4 regions of the Alteromonas sp. BZK5 genome follow, and region 2 is predicted to be linked to each of the others. Evidence: predicted binding sites of a transcription regulator. Region 2 holds the regulator's gene; each other region holds the start of a gene.
What was found. Region 2 encodes sigma-54, which starts transcription at its own class of promoters, with help from an activator protein. Its sites were predicted from a motif close to GTTGGCACGNNNNTNGNNT; they were not measured.

Region 1: BIZ39_RS02255 (glucan biosynthesis protein) is a predicted target of sigma-54. The motif match lies at 2,803-2,821, and genes of this name have one in related genera.
Region 3: BIZ39_RS16950 (exopolysaccharide biosynthesis protein) is a predicted target of sigma-54. The motif match lies at 1,970-1,988, and genes of this name have one in related genera.
Region 4: BIZ39_RS06955 (DUF3192 domain-containing protein) is a predicted target of sigma-54. The motif match lies at 3,179-3,197, and genes of this name have one in related genera.

Annotation. Positions count from the first base shown of each region.
Region 1 covers NZ_JACSOE010000004.1:53,680-58,327, reverse strand. The annotation lists gene BIZ39_RS02275 (TIGR02444 family protein) at 1-329, shown strand, start outside; gene BIZ39_RS02270 (hydrolase) at 350-1,384, shown strand; gene BIZ39_RS02265 (YheU family protein) at 1,433-1,669, shown strand; gene BIZ39_RS02260 (outer membrane beta-barrel protein) at 1,723-2,277, opposite strand; gene BIZ39_RS02255 (glucan biosynthesis protein) at 3,034-4,648, shown strand, end outside; gene mdoH (glucans biosynthesis glucosyltransferase MdoH) at 4,640-4,648, shown strand, end outside.
Region 2 covers NZ_JACSOE010000043.1:1,003-5,650, reverse strand. The annotation lists gene rapZ (RNase adapter RapZ) at 1-340, opposite strand, end outside; gene ptsN (PTS IIA-like nitrogen regulatory protein PtsN) at 425-868, opposite strand; gene hpf (ribosome hibernation promoting factor) at 882-1,169, opposite strand; gene BIZ39_RS13025 (RNA polymerase factor sigma-54) at 1,200-2,681, opposite strand; gene lptB (LPS export ABC transporter ATP-binding protein) at 2,755-3,480, opposite strand; gene lptA (lipopolysaccharide transport periplasmic protein LptA) at 3,483-4,037, opposite strand; gene lptC (LPS export ABC transporter periplasmic protein LptC) at 4,006-4,584, opposite strand; gene kdsC (3-deoxy-manno-octulosonate-8-phosphatase KdsC) at 4,581-4,648, opposite strand, start outside.
Region 3 covers NZ_JACSOE010000075.1:2,112-6,759, forward strand. The annotation lists gene BIZ39_RS16940 (rhodanese-like domain-containing protein) at 1-240, shown strand, start outside; gene BIZ39_RS16945 (LysR family transcriptional regulator) at 297-1,220, shown strand; gene BIZ39_RS16950 (exopolysaccharide biosynthesis protein) at 1,229-1,834, opposite strand; gene BIZ39_RS16955 (sigma-54-dependent transcriptional regulator) at 2,378-3,709, shown strand; gene BIZ39_RS16960 (hypothetical protein) at 3,726-3,950, shown strand; gene BIZ39_RS16965 (sensor histidine kinase) at 3,955-4,648, shown strand, end outside.
Region 4 covers NZ_JACSOE010000017.1:3,747-8,394, forward strand. The annotation lists gene BIZ39_RS06945 (isocitrate dehydrogenase) at 1-828, opposite strand, end outside; gene BIZ39_RS06950 (hypothetical protein) at 1,059-2,669, opposite strand; gene BIZ39_RS06955 (DUF3192 domain-containing protein) at 2,681-3,055, opposite strand; gene ppnN (nucleotide 5'-monophosphate nucleosidase PpnN) at 3,255-4,619, opposite strand; gene BIZ39_RS06965 (GGDEF domain-containing protein) at 4,630-4,648, opposite strand, start outside.

The DNA of each region.
Region 1 (4,648 bases), on a different contig from region 2:
AGCTTAAGGCAGTGATTGCGGCATCCAATGCGACCGAAGAAAAGTTACAGTATCACCGTGCAAGGCGAAAGGCTGCGAGCCCCGAAAAAGGCGGAGACCAAGCAGAATATGACGCACTCAAAGCACAAGAGCTAGAGCTTGAAAGACAGCAGCAGCACGATATTGTTGCGTCGTTCAATGAGCAGCCAGTCACGCATCTGGGTCAGGGGCAATCTGTATCGTCTAACGTATTTAACGCGTCTATCGCTGCGTTTATAAATGCATACGGACTGCGAGACAACAACGAGGCGCGCCAACTAGTGAGCCTAGTGGTTAACCAACTATCGTAAAAACACAATAAGAAAACAAAATGAGTAAATCAGCGCTATCGCATGGAAAGATAATAAAAAGCAGCTTTAAGGTGCCAGGGTGGGCGAAAAACCGTCATGTGCAAACCATATGGCCGCGTTTTATTCAAAAGCGGTTGCCTTTGTCTTACGACATGGAGCGTCTCACATTACCCGATGACGATTTCGTCGATGTGGCGTGGGGGCCAAAACCGCAGGAAACATCGGGTATCGTGGTGATGTTTCACGGTTTAGAAGGCAGTATTAAGTCGCATTACGCGAACGATATGATGGCTCAATTGTCAGTGAATGGTTGGCAGGTGGTGATGATGCACTATCGCGGCTGTAGCGGCGTGCCAAATTTAAAAGCGCGGGCGTATCACAGTGGAGAAACAGAAGACCCCAGCTTTTTCTTAGAGTGGCTTCACGATAAATTTCCACGAATTCCTAAAGTGGCCATCGGCTTTTCCCTTGGCGGCAACATGCTATTGAAACTGTTGGGCGAAAACCCTGCGCAAAAGTGGCTTAAGGCAGCGATTGCCATTTCTTCACCTCTTAAACTTTCTGAATGTGCTAAATCAATTAACCAGGGTTTTTCTCGCGTATATCAAAAGTATTTACTTACTAGCATGAAGGATACGCTGCGTAAGAAAATGGAGTACATCGATTATCGCAAGCTTATACAGCTAACAAAAACTGATGTGGAAGAGATCACCAGCTTTACCCAATTCGACGAGAAGATCACAGCGCCGCTTCACGGCTTTGCAGACGCTCAAGACTACTATGAAAAGTGTAGTGCGTATCACTTTTTAAGCGCGATCCACTGTCCTACACTGGTATTGCATAGCATTGATGACCCCTTTATGAATCACTTAATTGTGCCTAAGGAAGAAGAGCTTGCGCGCAACGTTACCGTGGAGCTAAGTGAACGAGGCGGTCACGTTGGGTTCATGCAAGGTTCTATATTAAATCCTAAAGTATGGCTGCACGAACGGGTGAAACGTTTTGTAAGTGAAGCCTTACCTGTAAATACTACGTGTCGTTACGTCAGCCGCTAATGTTGATGTCCTAATAATTTACCCAAACGCTTTTTATCAGGAGTGTGAATGATAATCCCCATTGACGCGCTAGAAGCCGATACGCTTTATAGCTTGGCTGAGTCTTTTGTTCTGCGAGAGGGCACGGACTACGGCGCTGAAGAAGTTGCGCTAGATGTGAAAGTGCAGCAAGTGTTAAACAGACTCAAATCGGGTGAGGCGGTGCTGGTCTATTCAGAGCTTCATGAAAGTGTAGATATCAAAAGAAAAGAAGATATTGAGCCAAGCGAAGCTGAAGAACAATAGACACAAAAAAGCCGGGTCGAGCAACCCGGCTACCTACCTGAGGAGAGGAAGGCTTAAAACGCGTAACGTGCAGTTACCTGCATAATGTCTAAATCATCAATGATTCTGTAGTTTGCACCCACAGCCCATTGTGGCGTGATGTAATAGTTAGCGCCTACTCTAAATGTCGCTTCACCATCGTCTACATCGTAGTAGCCAACTTCACCCGCCAGCTCTACCTGCTCTGTGATCATCGAGCGAAGGCCAGCATTAATGCTGTAACCTGTTTCGTCGTTTACGTCACCGTCAATACGCTCTAAGTTGGCACCAAAATACGCGTCTGTTGTCGCGTTAACAGGTAAACGGTAACCCGCACCTAGTGTCAGCATATCAAAGTCAAAGTTGCCCTCTTCAAAGAAGCTATACTCGCCGTTCAGGTACCAGTTGCTGTTCAGTAGGTATTTACCGTTAACGGTTAAACCGTCTGGTTCAAAAGACTCATTGTCGTCAAAGTCCATTTTGGTGTAACCACCTTCTACGTAACGCCAGTCAGGCTTGTCGGCCATAGCTGTAAGAGGAAGTGTTGCCGCAGTTAGTGCTGCTGCAATAAGTGTGAATGATTTACGCATGTGATAACTCCTTAGTATGTTAAGTAACCCACCTTGTTCATCGCGAATGTTCTCGGTTTGTTATAAATGTGCAAACCCAAGCGCAAGTCAGCGCTTAACAGCGCGCTACAAAAGGCTACTTGGTTGATGAACACAAAGCCGTACTTGCCTTCATGCCATCTTTGTTATTTCCGTTAAGAAATAGTGTCCGATTTATTTATCAACATGATGAATAGCAAAGCGTTTGCCAACTTCGTACTAAATCACTATTTTGATATGTCTTAATTTATCTATGTAGCTAATATTTATAGATAAAATGCGTCTGGCTTTTTAGAGGCTACACATTTGAAATGTTCAAAATCAAAGTTTGATGTATTCCTAGTAAAACGTTGGCACATAAAACTGTCTCTAAAAAACAACAGTTATCCTTTTGTCTAACTCATCGGACATTTTTACAAGCCAGTGTTCTCCAATAATTCACAATGTGTGTGTTTGTAAAGTATTGTAAATTATGAAAAATATAAAAAATAACGGCGACTATTTCGTGTTGGAACAGCTTTTGCTCAAGTCTCTGTGTGTTATCCAACATTCACTTTAGCCCTTCGGCAAGGAATTCGGTTTTTCACGATATTAGTGGATAAAGAAAGGAAGAGAGCGCCTTTCTCGCGTGGCTTCAATCAATACCGTTTTTGTAAATGACGCTTTTCAGTAAGTAAGGCGTGTAACGAGTTGTTGATGGTCATCTGGATAACCATTGTTTTCATAAGGAGAGGACAAATGGCTAAGCCAGTTTCGATTTTCGGTAAAGATTTACAAACGAATGTGCGTCAGCGCAATAAGCTGTCACACCTTCTTTTAGCGATGAGCAGTGTCATCGCATTATTTGCGTTTCAACAAGCCGGTGCAGTTGAGGTTAACAACGACAATCAGCCTCAAAAAGCATCGCCGGTTCTTCAGTCAATTATTGATGCTGCACGCCAGTCAGCGACAGAGAGCTACGAGCAGGACGATCACGGGTTAAACAGCAAGCTTAAAGAAATTGACTACACCACGTATCGTTCAATTCGCTTCAAGCCCGAGCAGAGTCTTTGGCATGGCGAGAATGACTACGAACTGCAGTTTTTTCACCCGGGGTTTTTATATGAATACCCTGTCACTATCCACACTATTGGTGAAAGCAATAAGCCTGAACGCCTAGCGTTCAACAGTGACATGTTCAACTACGACGGGTCTGCGTCGGGGTTAGCTGGGCTAACGGACGAAAAGTCAGGGTTTGCTGGATTTCGCGTTCACTACCCTATCAAGAACGAAGAGTACAAAGACGAATTTGCTGTATTTTTGGGGGCATCGTACTTCCGTCTTGTAGGTAAAAATCAAGTGTACGGTATCTCTGCACGAGGTCTTGCGATTGATACGGCGCTAGCCAAAGGCGAAGAGTTCCCCCACTTCACTGAGTTCTGGGTCATAGAACCGAGTGAGGGTAAGCCTATTACTGTTTATGCGCGTCTTGAAAGCCCTTCTGTAGCGGGCGCGTACAAATTTGTTATACAGCCTGATATTGATACCAGCGTTAAGGTAGAGAGTTGGTTATTTGCCAGAGATGACGTGAGCAAGCTAGGCATTGCACCATTTACCAGTATGTTCTTGTATGGCGAGAACACAGAAAAGCGTCATGACGACTATCGTCCAGAGGTGCATGATAGTGACGGTGTGCTTATGGTAACTCACGCTGGTGAAGAAATTTGGCGCCCGCTGACTAACCCTGCACGCCTTCAAGTCACGTCACTTAGCGACGCAAACCCTAAAGGATTCGGCATGCTTCAACGCGACGGCGAATGGGATAATTACCTCGACGCAGAGGCCAATTACCATATACGCCCAGGGCTATGGGTGACGCCAGAAGCTGGTTTTGAGAAAGGCCGATTAGAAGTCGTCGAAATTCCGACTAAATCCGAAATACACGACAATATCGTGGCTTTTTGGACGCCTGAAAAGCCATTCAATTCGGGCGAATCACTGTATTTCGCTTACGAGCTTAAAACCGTAGAACAAAATCCGTTTGTCAGTGAGCTGGCCTCAGTAGTACGTACCCGCCAAGGCAAGGCTGTGTTGCCGGGTGACGAGTTTAAAAACGACAGTCTAAATACGACACGACAGTTCAGCGTGGACTTCAGCGCGCCTTCTGCCATTGCTTTTGATAACGAGTCGATGAAGTTGGTGGTACAGGGTACTAACGGCACGATTTCTCAGCAGCGACTTTACCCCGTAGCTGACGGACAAGAGTGGCGAGCCGCCTTCTTTGTTAAGCCGAAAGAAAAGCAGACGGTAGATATGCGCGCTTACATTGAGAAAGACGGTAAACGTGTGAGTGAGGTTTGGAACTATGTCTACC
Region 2 (4,648 bases):
CTGAAAGCGATTTATTAAGCTTGGCGAGAGGGTGAAGACGACGTGTTTCGCTAAAACGCTTAACCAGTACATCATCGCTCGCGTCAATGTAAACAATGGTCATCGACCACGAAGAAGGCAGGTAGTCTAGAATTTCTACCAAATCGTCAGGATTTTTAGGTAAGTTTCTCACATCGATACTTACCGCAACCTGATCGTACTCGTCAACAACTGTATGGGTTAAGGTGGGAAGTAAGTTTACCGGGATATTATCAACACAGTAATAACCTAAATCTTCCAATGCGCGAAGTGCGACAGACTTACCAGACCCCGAACGACCACTGATTATTATCAGCTTCACCTACTTTCTCCCTAATACTCTGGTTTTATCACATACGCGTTGTTGAATTAGGCGCCTACTAAACGGTTAATAGGCGCTTAATGTTTAACTTAATGCAGATAGAATATCGTCGCTTGTCGTTGCGCGACGTATTGCTTTAATCGTTTCTTTGTCGCTTAGTTTACCAGCCACGGTGGCCAGCGTTTGAAGGTGTCCTTCGGTCTGTTCCTCAGGAACGAGTAGAGCAAAAAAGATGTCTACGGGTTTCTCGTCAAGGGCGTCAAAGTCGATTGCTGGCGTGCTGGTTACAACAATGGCAATCACTTTCTCAAGGCCCGGCAGGCGTCCGTGGGGCAGGGCGATACCATTGCCTATGCCTGTACTACCCATACGCTCTCGAGCCATCAAACTGTTGAGTACCGTTGCCTGATCAATGTTCTCGTTTTGCTTGGCAGCGATATCAGCGATGATCTCAAGAATTCGCTTTTTACTATTACACTGAACCGCACACTCGGTGCGGTCCAGACTTACGATGGCTTGTATATCCATGCTTAATTAACTACTAATGTTTTTTCAGTTTTTCCTTATGCTTGATTACCTGCCGGTCGAGTTTATCAACCATGCTGTCAATCGCCGCATACATGTCGGTATTTTCTGAGGATGCGAATACTTCAGCGCCACTTAAATGAACGGTCGCTTCGGCTTTTTGATTTAATTTTTCAACGTTCAGGATGACATGCACATTAGAAATGTGATCAAAGTGACGTTCAAGTTTGCTGAACTTCGTATCGACATAATTACGCAAAGAGTCGGTGATTTCGACATGATGACCAGTAAGGTTGATTTGCATATTTCGTCTTCCTTATATTATTAAGCCCGATTAAATAAGGCTTTTGCGTTGGTTCGACGGCGGGATCGACAACGATTCCCGGTACTTTGCTATTGTTCGCCGGGCAACTTTAATGCCTTGTTCGGCCAACAATGAAGCAATCTTGCTATCACTTAGCGGCTTGCTAGGCTTTTCTGCGGCCACTAATTTCTTGATCAATGCACGAATCGCTGTAGATGAACATTCACCACCAGACTCTGTTGCAACGTGGCTTGAGAAGAAATACTTCAATTCGAAGATTCCACGTGGCGTATGCATGTACTTTTGCGTTGTCACTCGCGAAATAGTGGATTCGTGCATATCTACCATTTCTGCGACATCATTTAGCACCATTGGTTTCATCATTTCCGGGCCGTGCTCAAAAAAGCCCATTTGCTGCTGCACAATGCAGTTTGCAACCTTCATTAAGGTTTCGTTACGAGATTCAAGGCTCTTTATGAACCACTTAGCCTCTTGCATGTGTGAGCGGATGAACTGTGAATCGCTACTATTCTTGGCACGGCGACTCATTGCAGCGTATTGTTGATTTACGCTTAACTTAGGCAGACTGTCGGGGTTCAGCTCAACCACCCAACGGCCATTTTTCTTGGTTACTGAGACATCAGGAATAACGTACTCAGGCTCTTTAGTAACTAAAGCACTACCTGGGCGAGGATTCAAGGTTTGCAGTAAACGCATTGCCTCGCGTAGCTGATCTTCTTTCAATCGGCTTTTACGCATAAGCGTACGATAGTCTTTGCTGCTCAGTAAGTCAGAGTACTCTTCAATCAGTTGCTTCGCTTCAGCAAGCCACGGTGTGTCTTCTGAAAATTGACGCAATTGCACCATCAAACATTCTTGTGGAGAGCGTGAGCCAGAACCAATAGGGTCGAACATCTGAATGCGCTTTAGCACACATTCTATTTCGTCCATTTCAATCGGCTCTTCCATATCATCATCGTTAACCGCTTCTAAAATATCATCAAGGGTAACGGTTAAATAACCTGACTCGTCAATAGAGTCGATGATTGCTGTAGCGATTGCGCGATCGGTATCCGAGAAATGGGTAAGGCGCATTTGCCAAAGAAGGTGCTCTTGAATATCTTCAGTAGTCTCACCTTGGAAGATTTGCTCGTCGTCATTGGATGGACCTGGAGCTGGCGAAGATGAAGCAGAGTAGTATTCGTCCCATGTGCTGTCGATTGGCAGCTCATCGGGAAGATCGTTTTTCTCAAGTGCATCGCCGGCTTCTAGTGTGTCACTAGATGCAGAAGCAGTGGCCTCAGAGCCGCTGTCATCGTTGTCGATATTGTTCTTTTCTAGTTGCGGCTCGTCGTTACCTTCTTCAACTTCTAATAGCGGATTAGAATCGAGCGCTTCTTGGATCTCTTGTTGAAGATCAAGTGTAGAAAGCTGCAGCAGTTTAATGGCCTGCTGAAGCTGTGGTGTCATGGTAAGTTGTTGGCTAAATTTTAGCTGTAAAGATGGTTTCATCTACGTCTTATTTAAATGCTCTAAATTGAATATACCAGAGCGAAACTGAAAAATGACAATTCGGTTACATTAACTATAGCCTGAATTGTTCGCCTAGGTATACATCCCTTACTTTTTGATTACTTAAAACCTGTTCCGCCGTTCCTTGCGCAATAAGCTCGCCATGACTCACAATGTACGCCTTTTCACAAACATCCAATGTCTCTCGTACGTTATGGTCCGTGATAAGGATTCCAATACCCCTATCGCGAAGATGTTGTATTATCTTCTTTATATCATTAACTGATATTGGATCAACACCAGCAAATGGTTCGTCTAACAAAATAAATTGCGGTTTTGCTGCCAGAGCGCGGGCAATCTCAACGCGACGGCGTTCGCCCCCTGACAAACTCATCCCCGTACTATTACGTATATGGTTAATATTAAATTCATCAAGTAGCGCATCTGCTTCTTCTTCTTGCTGTTGTGAATTTAAATCTTTACGGGTTTGCAAAATGGCCATGATATTTTCATGCACTGTGAGCTTTCTGAAAATAGAGGCTTCCTGCGGTAGGTAGCCAATTCCGCGGCGTGCGCGCTCGTGCATGGGCTGATGAGTTAGCTCATTGTTGTCGATTTCAATCTTGCCTTTATCCAGATTCACTAAACCAACAATCATGTAGAATGTGGTGGTCTTACCAGCGCCATTTGGGCCAAGAAGACCAACAATTTGACCCGTTGAGACAGACAGACTTACATCTCGAACAACCTGTCGTGACTTGTAAGCCTTAGCAAGATTTTTAGCGCTCAAAGTTGCCATTGCTATTCATTGCCCTCGTTGTCTTTTTTGTCTTTCTTAGACGAAGTTTTGCGAATGGTCTCAGGTGTGAATACTGTGGTCACTCGACCCTCACCATCCTTACCTGCGCCGCCAGTCGCTAGCAATTGCTCGGTAATCATATCGAACGTGATGTTGTCACCCTGTACTTTACTGGTGTCTTGTTTCAACTCTGCGTTTCCGGCAAGAGAAATCGTTCGGTTCACCACTTCATAGCGTATTTCATTAGCTTTTGCCGAAACTGGCGTGCCGTCTTCCAATTGCTGGGAATAGCTTGCAGGCTTTCCTCTAGCAATAAATATTTCACGACCACCACCGTCAGTGGCAATTACTTCCACTTCGTCAGCTTCAATAACCAAAGAGCCTTGAGTTATGAGTACGTCGTCTTTGTACAACGCGGTTTTATTTTTACCGTCGATAAACTGGGTGTTCGAGCCTATTTTTATGGGCTGCGAAAAATCATCTTCACTGGCGTGTACCGCACCGCTAGCGATGGCAAGCAATAAACTAGTTGCTAGGGGAATAAGTGGTTTGTACATGATCTAAAAGCTCGTATTCTTGTGTGCGTAAATTCGCGTTAAACCCATTACTTAAAATGACATATTGGGTGCCCAGTATTTCAACGGGTTGGTCAGATGTCATTTGCTTGGTTTCTAAATTAATTTGAATGTACTCGGTCGATATACTTCTGACAAAGTCATCGCCAGTTTGGTTCTCAATATTAACTTGGTTTTCCAGCTGGATTAGCTCGTTATTGTATAGTGTACCTTCATCAGCGGTTACCACCCATGGTGATGACGCGTTTTCTGTATAAAGGGTGTATTTAGGTTGCTGAAACAATACAAAGCCAAGCTGGTCGTAATGCTCCATCGACTCTGCAAATACTTTGTGATTTAACTCACCGTCTTGATTGTACAGCGTAGTGGTAAGATTTTTTGCTTTGTAGGCGGGCTTTAGCGCATCGTTTTCACGATTCCCCTGCGTTTCAGGCTGCTCTTCCATCCACGTAGGGATGTACATCAGCATCGCCAAAATAAATAGCGCCGATATACTTAATCCTAAGCGATTAAAGCCAAACAGGCTCATACACTAGCTCCAAAAATCTCATTTGCTACCCCTTTGGCCTGCAAAATGGTATCCGATATTTCTC
Region 3 (4,648 bases), on a different contig from region 2:
GTACGAGAGAGTGCCGAAGTTGCCAATCAGCCCGTACCTTCTGCGCTTCACATACCACGCGGCGTGCTCGAAATGAAGGCACTGGAACAGTTTAAAGATGCTTCAGCGCCACTTTATATTCACTGTGCGTCGGGCGTTCGAGCAAAACTAGCTGCAGAGCAACTTATAAAGATGGGCTATGAGAACGTTTCGGTTGTGACATGCCCTGTACCCACGATAAATCAAGTAAACCAGAAATGACTTCTTAACCACGCGTATGCTATAAGTAGCGTTAATTAAGAGTTTTAAGGCGCTGTATGCTGAAATCTACGTTAGAACAATGGCGAATGTTCAAAGCCGTCGTCGATGCAGGCGGCTTTAATCAAGCTGCTACTGAAGTTCACAAAAGTCAATCGAGCGTTCACCACGCGGTTCAAAAGCTTGAAAACGCCATTGGAGTGTCATTGTTTGAGAATATTGGACGTAAAGTCCAGCTTTCGCCGCAAGGTGAACTTATGTATCGCCGTGCCTCTTTTTTGCTTAGCGAAGCGCACAAGCTCGAGGCCGTTGCCAATAGCCTTAAATCTGGCACAGAAACAACTTTACGCATAGCGGTGGATATTATTTTCCCGTCTGAATTGCTTTATAACGTGCTAGCGAAAGTTTCTGCTGAGTTCCCGCTCCTTCGTATCGAGATAGAAGAAACTGTACTCAGTGGCGCAAATTCACTTTTGAGCAATGGTAAAGTTGATTTAGGCATCTCTCCTTTCGCGTTTTCTAATGGCTTTAGCGAAGACTTGTGCGAAATTGAATTTGCAGCTGTCGCTCACGCCGACCATCCATTGCACCAATTGGATAGAACGCTCACACTGGAAGACTTAAAAGCGTATCGTCAAATTGTGGTAAGGGATTCATCCGCGGAGCGTAAAGCTGATGTGGGCTGGTTAGGTGCAGAGCAGCGCTGGACCGTAAGCCACGTTAGAACGTCATTAGATATTATTACTCAGGGATTGGGTTTTGCGTGGCTGCCTATCGCAATAATTAAAGATGAGCTAGAAGACGGTACACTCGTTCCCCTTCCCCTCGATAATAATGCAGCGTTGCGTAAGGCGCTCCTTTATTTGTCTTTCGAAGACGGCGATACGTTGGGACCAGCTGCCCGTGCTTTTATTGGCGAGCTACGATATCAAACAATGAACCTTCCATCGTCAGATTTTATGCTCGATTCGTGTACTGAGTAGTTAGAGCATCAACTTAGCGCGACTGCAAGGCGTTCAAACCCAAGTATAAAGCCAAATAGCGATAACGAAACACCAACTAACGCCACAGCACCGTCGTCTGTGGACATGCCTATTGCCATAATAAAAACAGCAAAAGCGGGAATAAGCCCCATAAAGGGAATAAGCTCCAGTGGAATCATTACAAATCCGCAACCTGCACAGCACAATGCGATGAGTGATCTGAACACAGGCTGGCGCATGAAAAAACACCGAGGAACTAAAAAGCGGTCTACGCGTACTGCATACGGTTTAACTTTATCGACAATGAAGCGAAGCTGATCGGCGTCACAGTTTAACTGCATCACTTTTTGCGGTAACCAAGGATGCCTACGACCGAGTAAAATTTGCAACGCGATGAGTAAAATCGTCCCACCCGCTAAAGATGGGATCCCAGGGATGGCCCCAATCGGTGTGCAAGCGATAAAAGATGGCAGCGCCAGCATTGGTCCAAAGCCCCTTTTCTCCATCACATCCCAAAACTCAGCAAACTCGAACTTATCTTGTCTTGCTCGCGGCTGCATTTTCCCCAACAACTCGTATAAGGTCATTGATCTTACAGCTGTTTTTCCCCACATCTTCAATTCCTTTGATATCACATTACCTGCGAACGTCGCGCTAGTTAGACGGGCTTCTCGCCTAATTAATATACATTTCTCGCACCTAGTCGATTTGCCATAGTGAAATTGCAAGTAACTTTAGACAGTTAAATCGTGCGAAAAATATGCCATCGATTGCATGTGACGGTGTGTTAAAGACAGGAATACTTTTTGCAAATGCCCCTGATAAGTAAAATAAAATCACCTAATAAAACAAAAACAGATATAGACATTCTGTACTTTAGCGCGATGTGTACCGCTGATCGCAAAGAGTTGATAGATTAGAAGGTAGCGCAACCGACTATCTCTGGCATCAAGGTAAGTGTTCAAGATTTCCGGATTGCTTGAAGCGTTTAGATATTTTCCGATGCGCTTACGCTTTATCGATTTAAACCAGCGTATAAATAAACTTTAAATATGTGCTTTAGCATTCAGTTGTTAATAGCGTATGATAAAACTATAACATTGATTCTATTCCATATTTTTTCTGAATAGGAAACGAAAGAAGAGAGGGACATCCACGTGCTTACCGTACTTTTAGTTGATGACGACGCCGAGTTCACAGAAGTAGCTTGTACTATCATCGAATTTCTTGGCCACGAAGTACTTACCGCTGCCACACTCAAAGAAGCCCGCGATTGGTTAGAGAAAGAAACCTTTGACCATGTACTGCTTGATTTCATGCTACCCGATGGAAGCGGCGCGCACTTGTTCAATGAATTAGATGCACTTCCTAAGCGCCCTCGCGTTACTTTGATAACGGGTCACCCTTCTGTGAAAAGCGTGATAAAGGGTCTGTGTGGCCCCACGGTCGACTACCTTGTTAAGCCAATTCAACGGGAGGAAATAGAGGCCGTATTAAGTCAAAAGCCAAAAGAAAAAGCACCTGCACAAGAAAAAATAGAGAAACATTTTGATTTGCTGATTGGTGAATCGCCAATTATGAAAGAGCTCTACAAGCTGATTTCTAGAGTGAGTAAAACCAGCGCTAACGTAATGCTGCTTGGTGAAAGCGGTGTAGGTAAAGAAGTGGTGGCTGCCGCAATTCATCGTGCTTCAGAAAGTGAAGGTCCCTATATTGCAACCAACTGTGGTGCATTCTCAAAAGAACTAATAGGTAGCGAACTTTTCGGTCACGAAAAAGGAGCATTTACCGGCGCTGTAGGACGTAAAGAAGGTGTTTTCGAACAAGCTGAGGGCGGCACGCTCTTTTTGGACGAAATCACAGAAATGCCCATTGATATGCAGCCCAACTTACTCCGCGTTTTAGAAAACAAGGTTGTTATTCGTGTGGGCGGAACGAAGACCATCCCGGTGAGCTGCCGCGTTGTATCTGCCACGAACCGAACAATGGAAGAGATTGCGCAAAGCAAAGTACTGCGCGAAGACATCTACTTCAGACTTGCGGTGTTCCCAATCACCATTCCTCCGCTACGCGAAAGAAAGGAAGATATTCCATTACTAGCAAAAACCTTTATTGCAGAATTCAATAAAGATAATGGCTCGCAATTTAAGTGGGAAGATAGTCAACTCGATACGTTACAAGCCTACGACTGGCCCGGTAACGTGCGTGAACTAAGACACTTTGTGCATCGCGCTGCCATTATGAGCGACCCTGAAAAGAGTGAGATTGAATTACCAAAAACCATTGAGTCACCCTTCGCTCAAAAACAGAGCACGACACCGGCACTTCAAGCTGGTAGAACCATTGAAGACGTGGAAAAAGAGCTAATTTATGCCACGTTGGAAAAAGTGAATGGCAATAAGACCACCGCAGCAGAAATGCTGGGAATTAGTACAAAAACGCTTTACAACCGTCTTCATGCATATGGTGACTTAAGTAAAGACGACTAAGTAAGAGGTATTGGGCATGACTAGCGAAGAACTTTCTCGACTAAATGTTTATGTGCATGATGCACGCAAACCATTAAACAGAATATCAATGCAAGCTGAGCTAGTAAAAATGGCATTAAACGGTGACGTTCCACCTGAAAAGGCATTGGTTGCGTTGGATAAAATAATAAGCAGTGCTAAAGACTGCAGCCATACTCTTGCTGAAATGACATCAGAGTTAAGTGGCAATGTTTCGGATTAAGTAAATGATTACTAAAGTATTGTCTTCACTATACAGTTGGATAATTTTAGTTGTTCTGGTCATTATTGTAATAACTGCTAATTCATTTTACGTAGTCAATACATTGAATGACCTTTCTGCTCTGGAAGCGCGGCTGTTCACTACGAACCGTGTTATCAATGCAGTTAACCGCCTTCACGTTGCTGTACTTCGCGTGGAGTCTGGTCAGCGCGGCTATATGCTAACTGGCGATGAAGAATATCTTACCGACTACACCGAAACGTTGAGCGTAATCGGCGAATTAATGGATGAGGTAGAAGTAAGCTCCTTCTCTTCAGATATTAACGACCAGTCCATCCGCATCGAAGAACTTTTGTCTTTAACCAAAGCAAAAATCAATGAAGTCATTGAAATAGTTGAGCTGTATAAAGAAGGGAAAGAGCAACAAGCTGTCATTTTAGTGAACAGTGATAAGGGTATAAAACTCTACAAACAGTTTGAAACCTTATTTAGAGAAATCGACGATTCAGAACGGGATATGCAAGGCACGCATTTGGCCAACTTAATGAGCCTAAGAAGGGACTCTGTTAATACGCTTATCATTTCCTCTGCAACGACTCTGCTACTGATTATTACGGTATTTTTATTGCTCAAAATAAATTCCCGTGAGCATGAGAAGTATCAAGCTAATCTAGAGTCTGTTAACGAAGATCTAGAAT
Region 4 (4,648 bases), on a different contig from region 2:
GTTAGCTAGGTTCTTACCAGCAATGTCTGGTGCAGAACCGTGAACGGCTTCGAAGATTGCACAATCTTCACCGATGTTTGCACCTGGTGCCATACCAAGACCACCGACAAGACCAGCACATAGGTCAGATAGAATGTCACCGAAAAGGTTAGTCGTAACGATAACGTCAAACTGATGCGGGTTCATCACAAGCTGCATACAGCAGTTATCAACGATCATTTCAGCTGACTCGATGTCAGGATAACGCTCACCAACTTCACGGGCTACTTTAAGGAAAAGACCTGATGTTGACTTAAGGATGTTAGCTTTGTGAACAGCTGTTACTTTCTTACGACCTTCACGGCGCGCTAATTCATAAGCAAAAACAACGATTTTTTCAGCGCCGTCACGAGTGATCTTACTCATTGCTTCAGCTTCGTTACCGTCTTCTGATACAACTTGGCCAAGACCAGAGTACATACCTTGCGTGTTTTCACGAACGGTAATGATATCGATGTCTTCGTAACGTGCTTTTGTGCCTTTGAATGACATCACAGGACGAAGGTTTGCGTACAGTTTGAACTGCTTGCGAAGACTAACGTTGATTGAAGTAAAACCTTCACCAACGGGGGTCGTTAAAGGACCTTTAAGCGCAACTTTGTTTTTTGCGATTAGGTCTAAAGTTTCTTGAGGTAGAAGCTCGCCATGTTCTTCCAGTGCGACTAGGCCAGCATCGGCATAGTCATAGGCAAAGTCACAGCCAACCTTATCTAAAATTTTTGTGGTTGCATCGATAATGTCCGGGCCAATGCCGTCACCGCGAATGACTGTAATACGTTGCTGAGTCATGTGGAGGGATCCTCTGGTAATTCTGTTGTCAAAATCGTTAGGTTTATTCAATTTGTAGCTTGGCGTTTATGAGCCAATTTCTGCCTGCTTACTTATTATAATGGAAAATGTAGGGAAAAAGGGTTAAGCACTGCAAAAGTTGCCGTATTTTATACGATACCTGGCGCAAGTTATAGCCATTCGTAAAGATTAATTAAATAGCCGAGTACGATGTATTGGAGTAAATGGCGTTACTGCGCAAGCGGACAGAACAAAAGTGACCCATTAGCGTCTAGTGCGTTTACCACATCATCTCGTCGAATACCTAGGATATTTAAAAGTGTTTTGATATTGATATCCTGAAGTAATGGATAAATATCCTGATTAAATAAGCATGCTTTGGCGAGAGCGAAGCTCAACACCAGAATTGCTTGTTCCTTTTGAAGTGATTTAGGAACGTCCGTACTTACTTTACTGCATTGGTGTATAACGGCACGCCACGTCGAGCTTTGATGCCAACTTCCAGCAAGTTCAGAAGCGATTGCTAGCCAAGGCGTGTCAGATTTGACCTTGAATGCGCTATTAATGGACACAGCTTTGCTGAGGTCGACGGGTAATGCTCGTGACACTTTAAACCCTGGTAGCGTGAACAAGGGAGTACAAACAAAGGTCATAGTCAATGCGGCAGATTGCGGCGAAAACTTCGAATCGGCGAGTTGTGCGAAATAGCTTGCAAATGAACAAGCCAATAAAGTTAATTGCTTGCACATGCCCATCAGTGGAAATTGGTTTTGCGTTAGCCGTTCTAACAGAGCAAATTGAATAAGCATGTCACCCACACGTTCAATGCCGTAGGTCAAAACCGCCTGTTTAATGCTTTTAACCGGAAGCTGAAGACGGTTGTCCTGACTCGCAGTGTGCATCAAAAAGTGATTAAACGTGGGCACGCTTTCAATTTTTTCGCAAAGTTGTTCAATATCTACATCGCGCTTTTGCAGCTCATCGATAATAGTTATAAGAGCTTTAGGGGGATGCTGAATTGCGAATGTAGAAGGTAAAAATGGTGTGCCGCCATGATTTACTCTCGCAGTGGCGGTATCAGTGTAAAGAGCAACAAAGTGCTCAAACGGCATTGATAGTGAAATGGGAGAGCGTATTGACGATAGAGGCAGCCACTTTCCATCTTCATCGTCTTGACTAAGCATAAATACGTAGCCGTGATTTTGCTGAATGTCGACTAGCGCGCCCGGTACGCCGTTTGCGTAAACCTTTGCGCCAGGTAGCACACCATTAAATAGGTTGATAAGTGGTGCAATAAGGTGACGATGATGTGCTGGAAGGCGTAAAACGATCTGAGTGAAAACCTCACGATAATCTGCTTTTTTTGTTTTAGTAGCGAAAACATTTGCTAGGAGACAAAGCCTTTGAACCATATTAAGCCGAATGTCTGCAACGTAGTTAATGGGCTTGTCTGACCGAAATGCTTTTTGAAGTTTAATGATATCCAGCCAAATCGAGAGATTGTGTTTACGCAAAAAGCGAATGATATTGGCCGTTTGGTCGCTTGGTGTTCCTTTACTTGAAAGCCAGAGGGATGCGAGTAAAGACGCAAGCACATGTTGTAAATAGTGGTCGTTTAATCGGCAAAGCTTGCCAAACAGCGCCAATAATAAAAGATGTTGAGTATCTTTGGGAAGGTCATTATCGATGTGTAACGTTGCTGCAGCAAGCGCTGGATTGGCGTTTACTAAGGTCAGGATCCGTTTAGCGATTTTCAACCAATGGTTTATACGCTGCTCGACAGAAAGTTCAGTGTTACCTAACTGAACCAGGCGTTTAAGTGTGGAAATGATGTCGCTCACTCCCCATCCTTCTAACTTTTTTGGTAACTGGAGTAAGCCCCTTCACCCCATGCAATAAGTTTGTCGTTTTCAAAAAGTAACGGTGTACATTCATCTTGCGTGGTTAAGCCGTCAGCGCGCACATGTTGTGTCCTGAAAAACATAACCTGTATCGCCGTTGCTCCTTGTCGCTTAGCTTCTGTAATGTCAGGTGAGCCTAACAAAGCCAAAACCTCTTCTCTTGTACTGCCCAACTTCAACTTGGTAATTTGCACACGGTTATATTCTTCACGGTCTTTCCAATCCATATTTTCTGGCTTATCGGGATAGAACGCGATAACCATAAAAACAAACACCGCATAAAGGGCGATGCCAGCTAAAATTAGACGAATAACCTTGGTATTCATGACCGTTACTTCTCGTTTTTCTTTACTTTAATGTTAGTGTTAATCACGAGTGGGACGCATTTCCATCACGTTGAGAGAAAGCTTGATGCTTTAATGCGTAAAACAATACTCTTTAGTAGTGTAACGCAAAACGTCTGCCAAGCATAAGTAGTAAACGTAAGCAAATGCGTCTTATCACGGTTATCGGTTATTCATTACCTTATTTTTCATTCTTCACAACGTAACACGGTTCATATGCCGTCCCCGGGAGCTTCATTCGGTGCTGTTTTACAAAGGATTCTAGCAGCGTATCGACTTTTTCCATCAGTGCACTGTCACCAGTAAGTTCAAACGGACCATGTTTTTTAATTTGGGCAATACCCTCTGCTTTAACGTTTCCTGCGACAATACCCGAAAACGCTTTTCGCAAATTAGCGGCAAGGTCACTTTTGCTTTGATCCAAATGAAGCTGAAGTGCAGCCATGCTTTCATGAGTTGGAATGAAGGGTTGTTGAAAATCTTGCTCTATCTTTAACGACCAGTTGAAGCTAAAAGCGTCACCCATGGCACATCTAAACTGCTTCACTTTTTCAAGCTGCTTCTTCATAGTGCGGGCAACTTCTTCCGGGTCGTTCACAATAATTTGATATTTTGATTGCGCTTGTGAACCAAGCGTTGCACCGACAAAGGCGTCAATAGCCTCGAAATACTCTTCGCTACCAGCAGGGCCAGTCAATATAAAAGGGAAGGGCTGCTGTGCATTTCGTTCATTCATCAAGATGCCAAGCAGGTAAAGCAGTTCTTCTGCTGTACCAACACCTCCTGGGAACACGACGATACCATGGCCCAATCTAACGAACGCTTCTAGGCGTTTTTCGATATCCGGCATGATAATGAGCTCGTTTACTATGGCATTCGGTGGCTCAGCAGCAATGATATTCGGCTCTGATATACCAATGTAACGCCCGGTTTTATGGCGCTGCTTAGCATGACCAATGGTAGCGCCTTTCATTGGGCCTTTCATTGCCCCAGGGCCGCATCCGGTACAAATATTCATATCACGTAAGCCAAGTTGATAGCCTACTTCTTTAGTGTATTTATACTCAACCTGATTTATAGAGTGGCCACCCCAGCAAACAATAGTGTTTACGCCGTCGTTACCCTCAAGTGCTTTGGCATGGCGTAGCATGTCAAAAACCATATCGGTAATGTCGTTACCTTCCGCTGGAGCGGTTTGGTGAAGAAATGCATACTTATTACCCATGTAAAGCAAGTCGCGCAGTACAGCGAAAAGATGTTCGTGTACACCACGTACGAGTTGCTCATCTACGAACGCTACCTCGGGCGGATTGACGAGCTCAATTTTTACGCCTCGTTCACGACGTATGAGCTTAATTTCAAAATTCTCATAGGGGGCGAATAGCGCTTCGAAATTGTCTTCATCAACGCCGCTGTTCAATACAGCAAGGCAGCAGTTTCTGAACATAGCGAAAAGCTCGCTATTAGTGGCATCTTGAAGGCGAGAAACTTCTACTTGCGACAGTTGGCTCATCCAGCCAACAGGGTTAAGCTGCACTTTCTTCATACTTTACTTCCTATAAGTCAGTGCTTAAA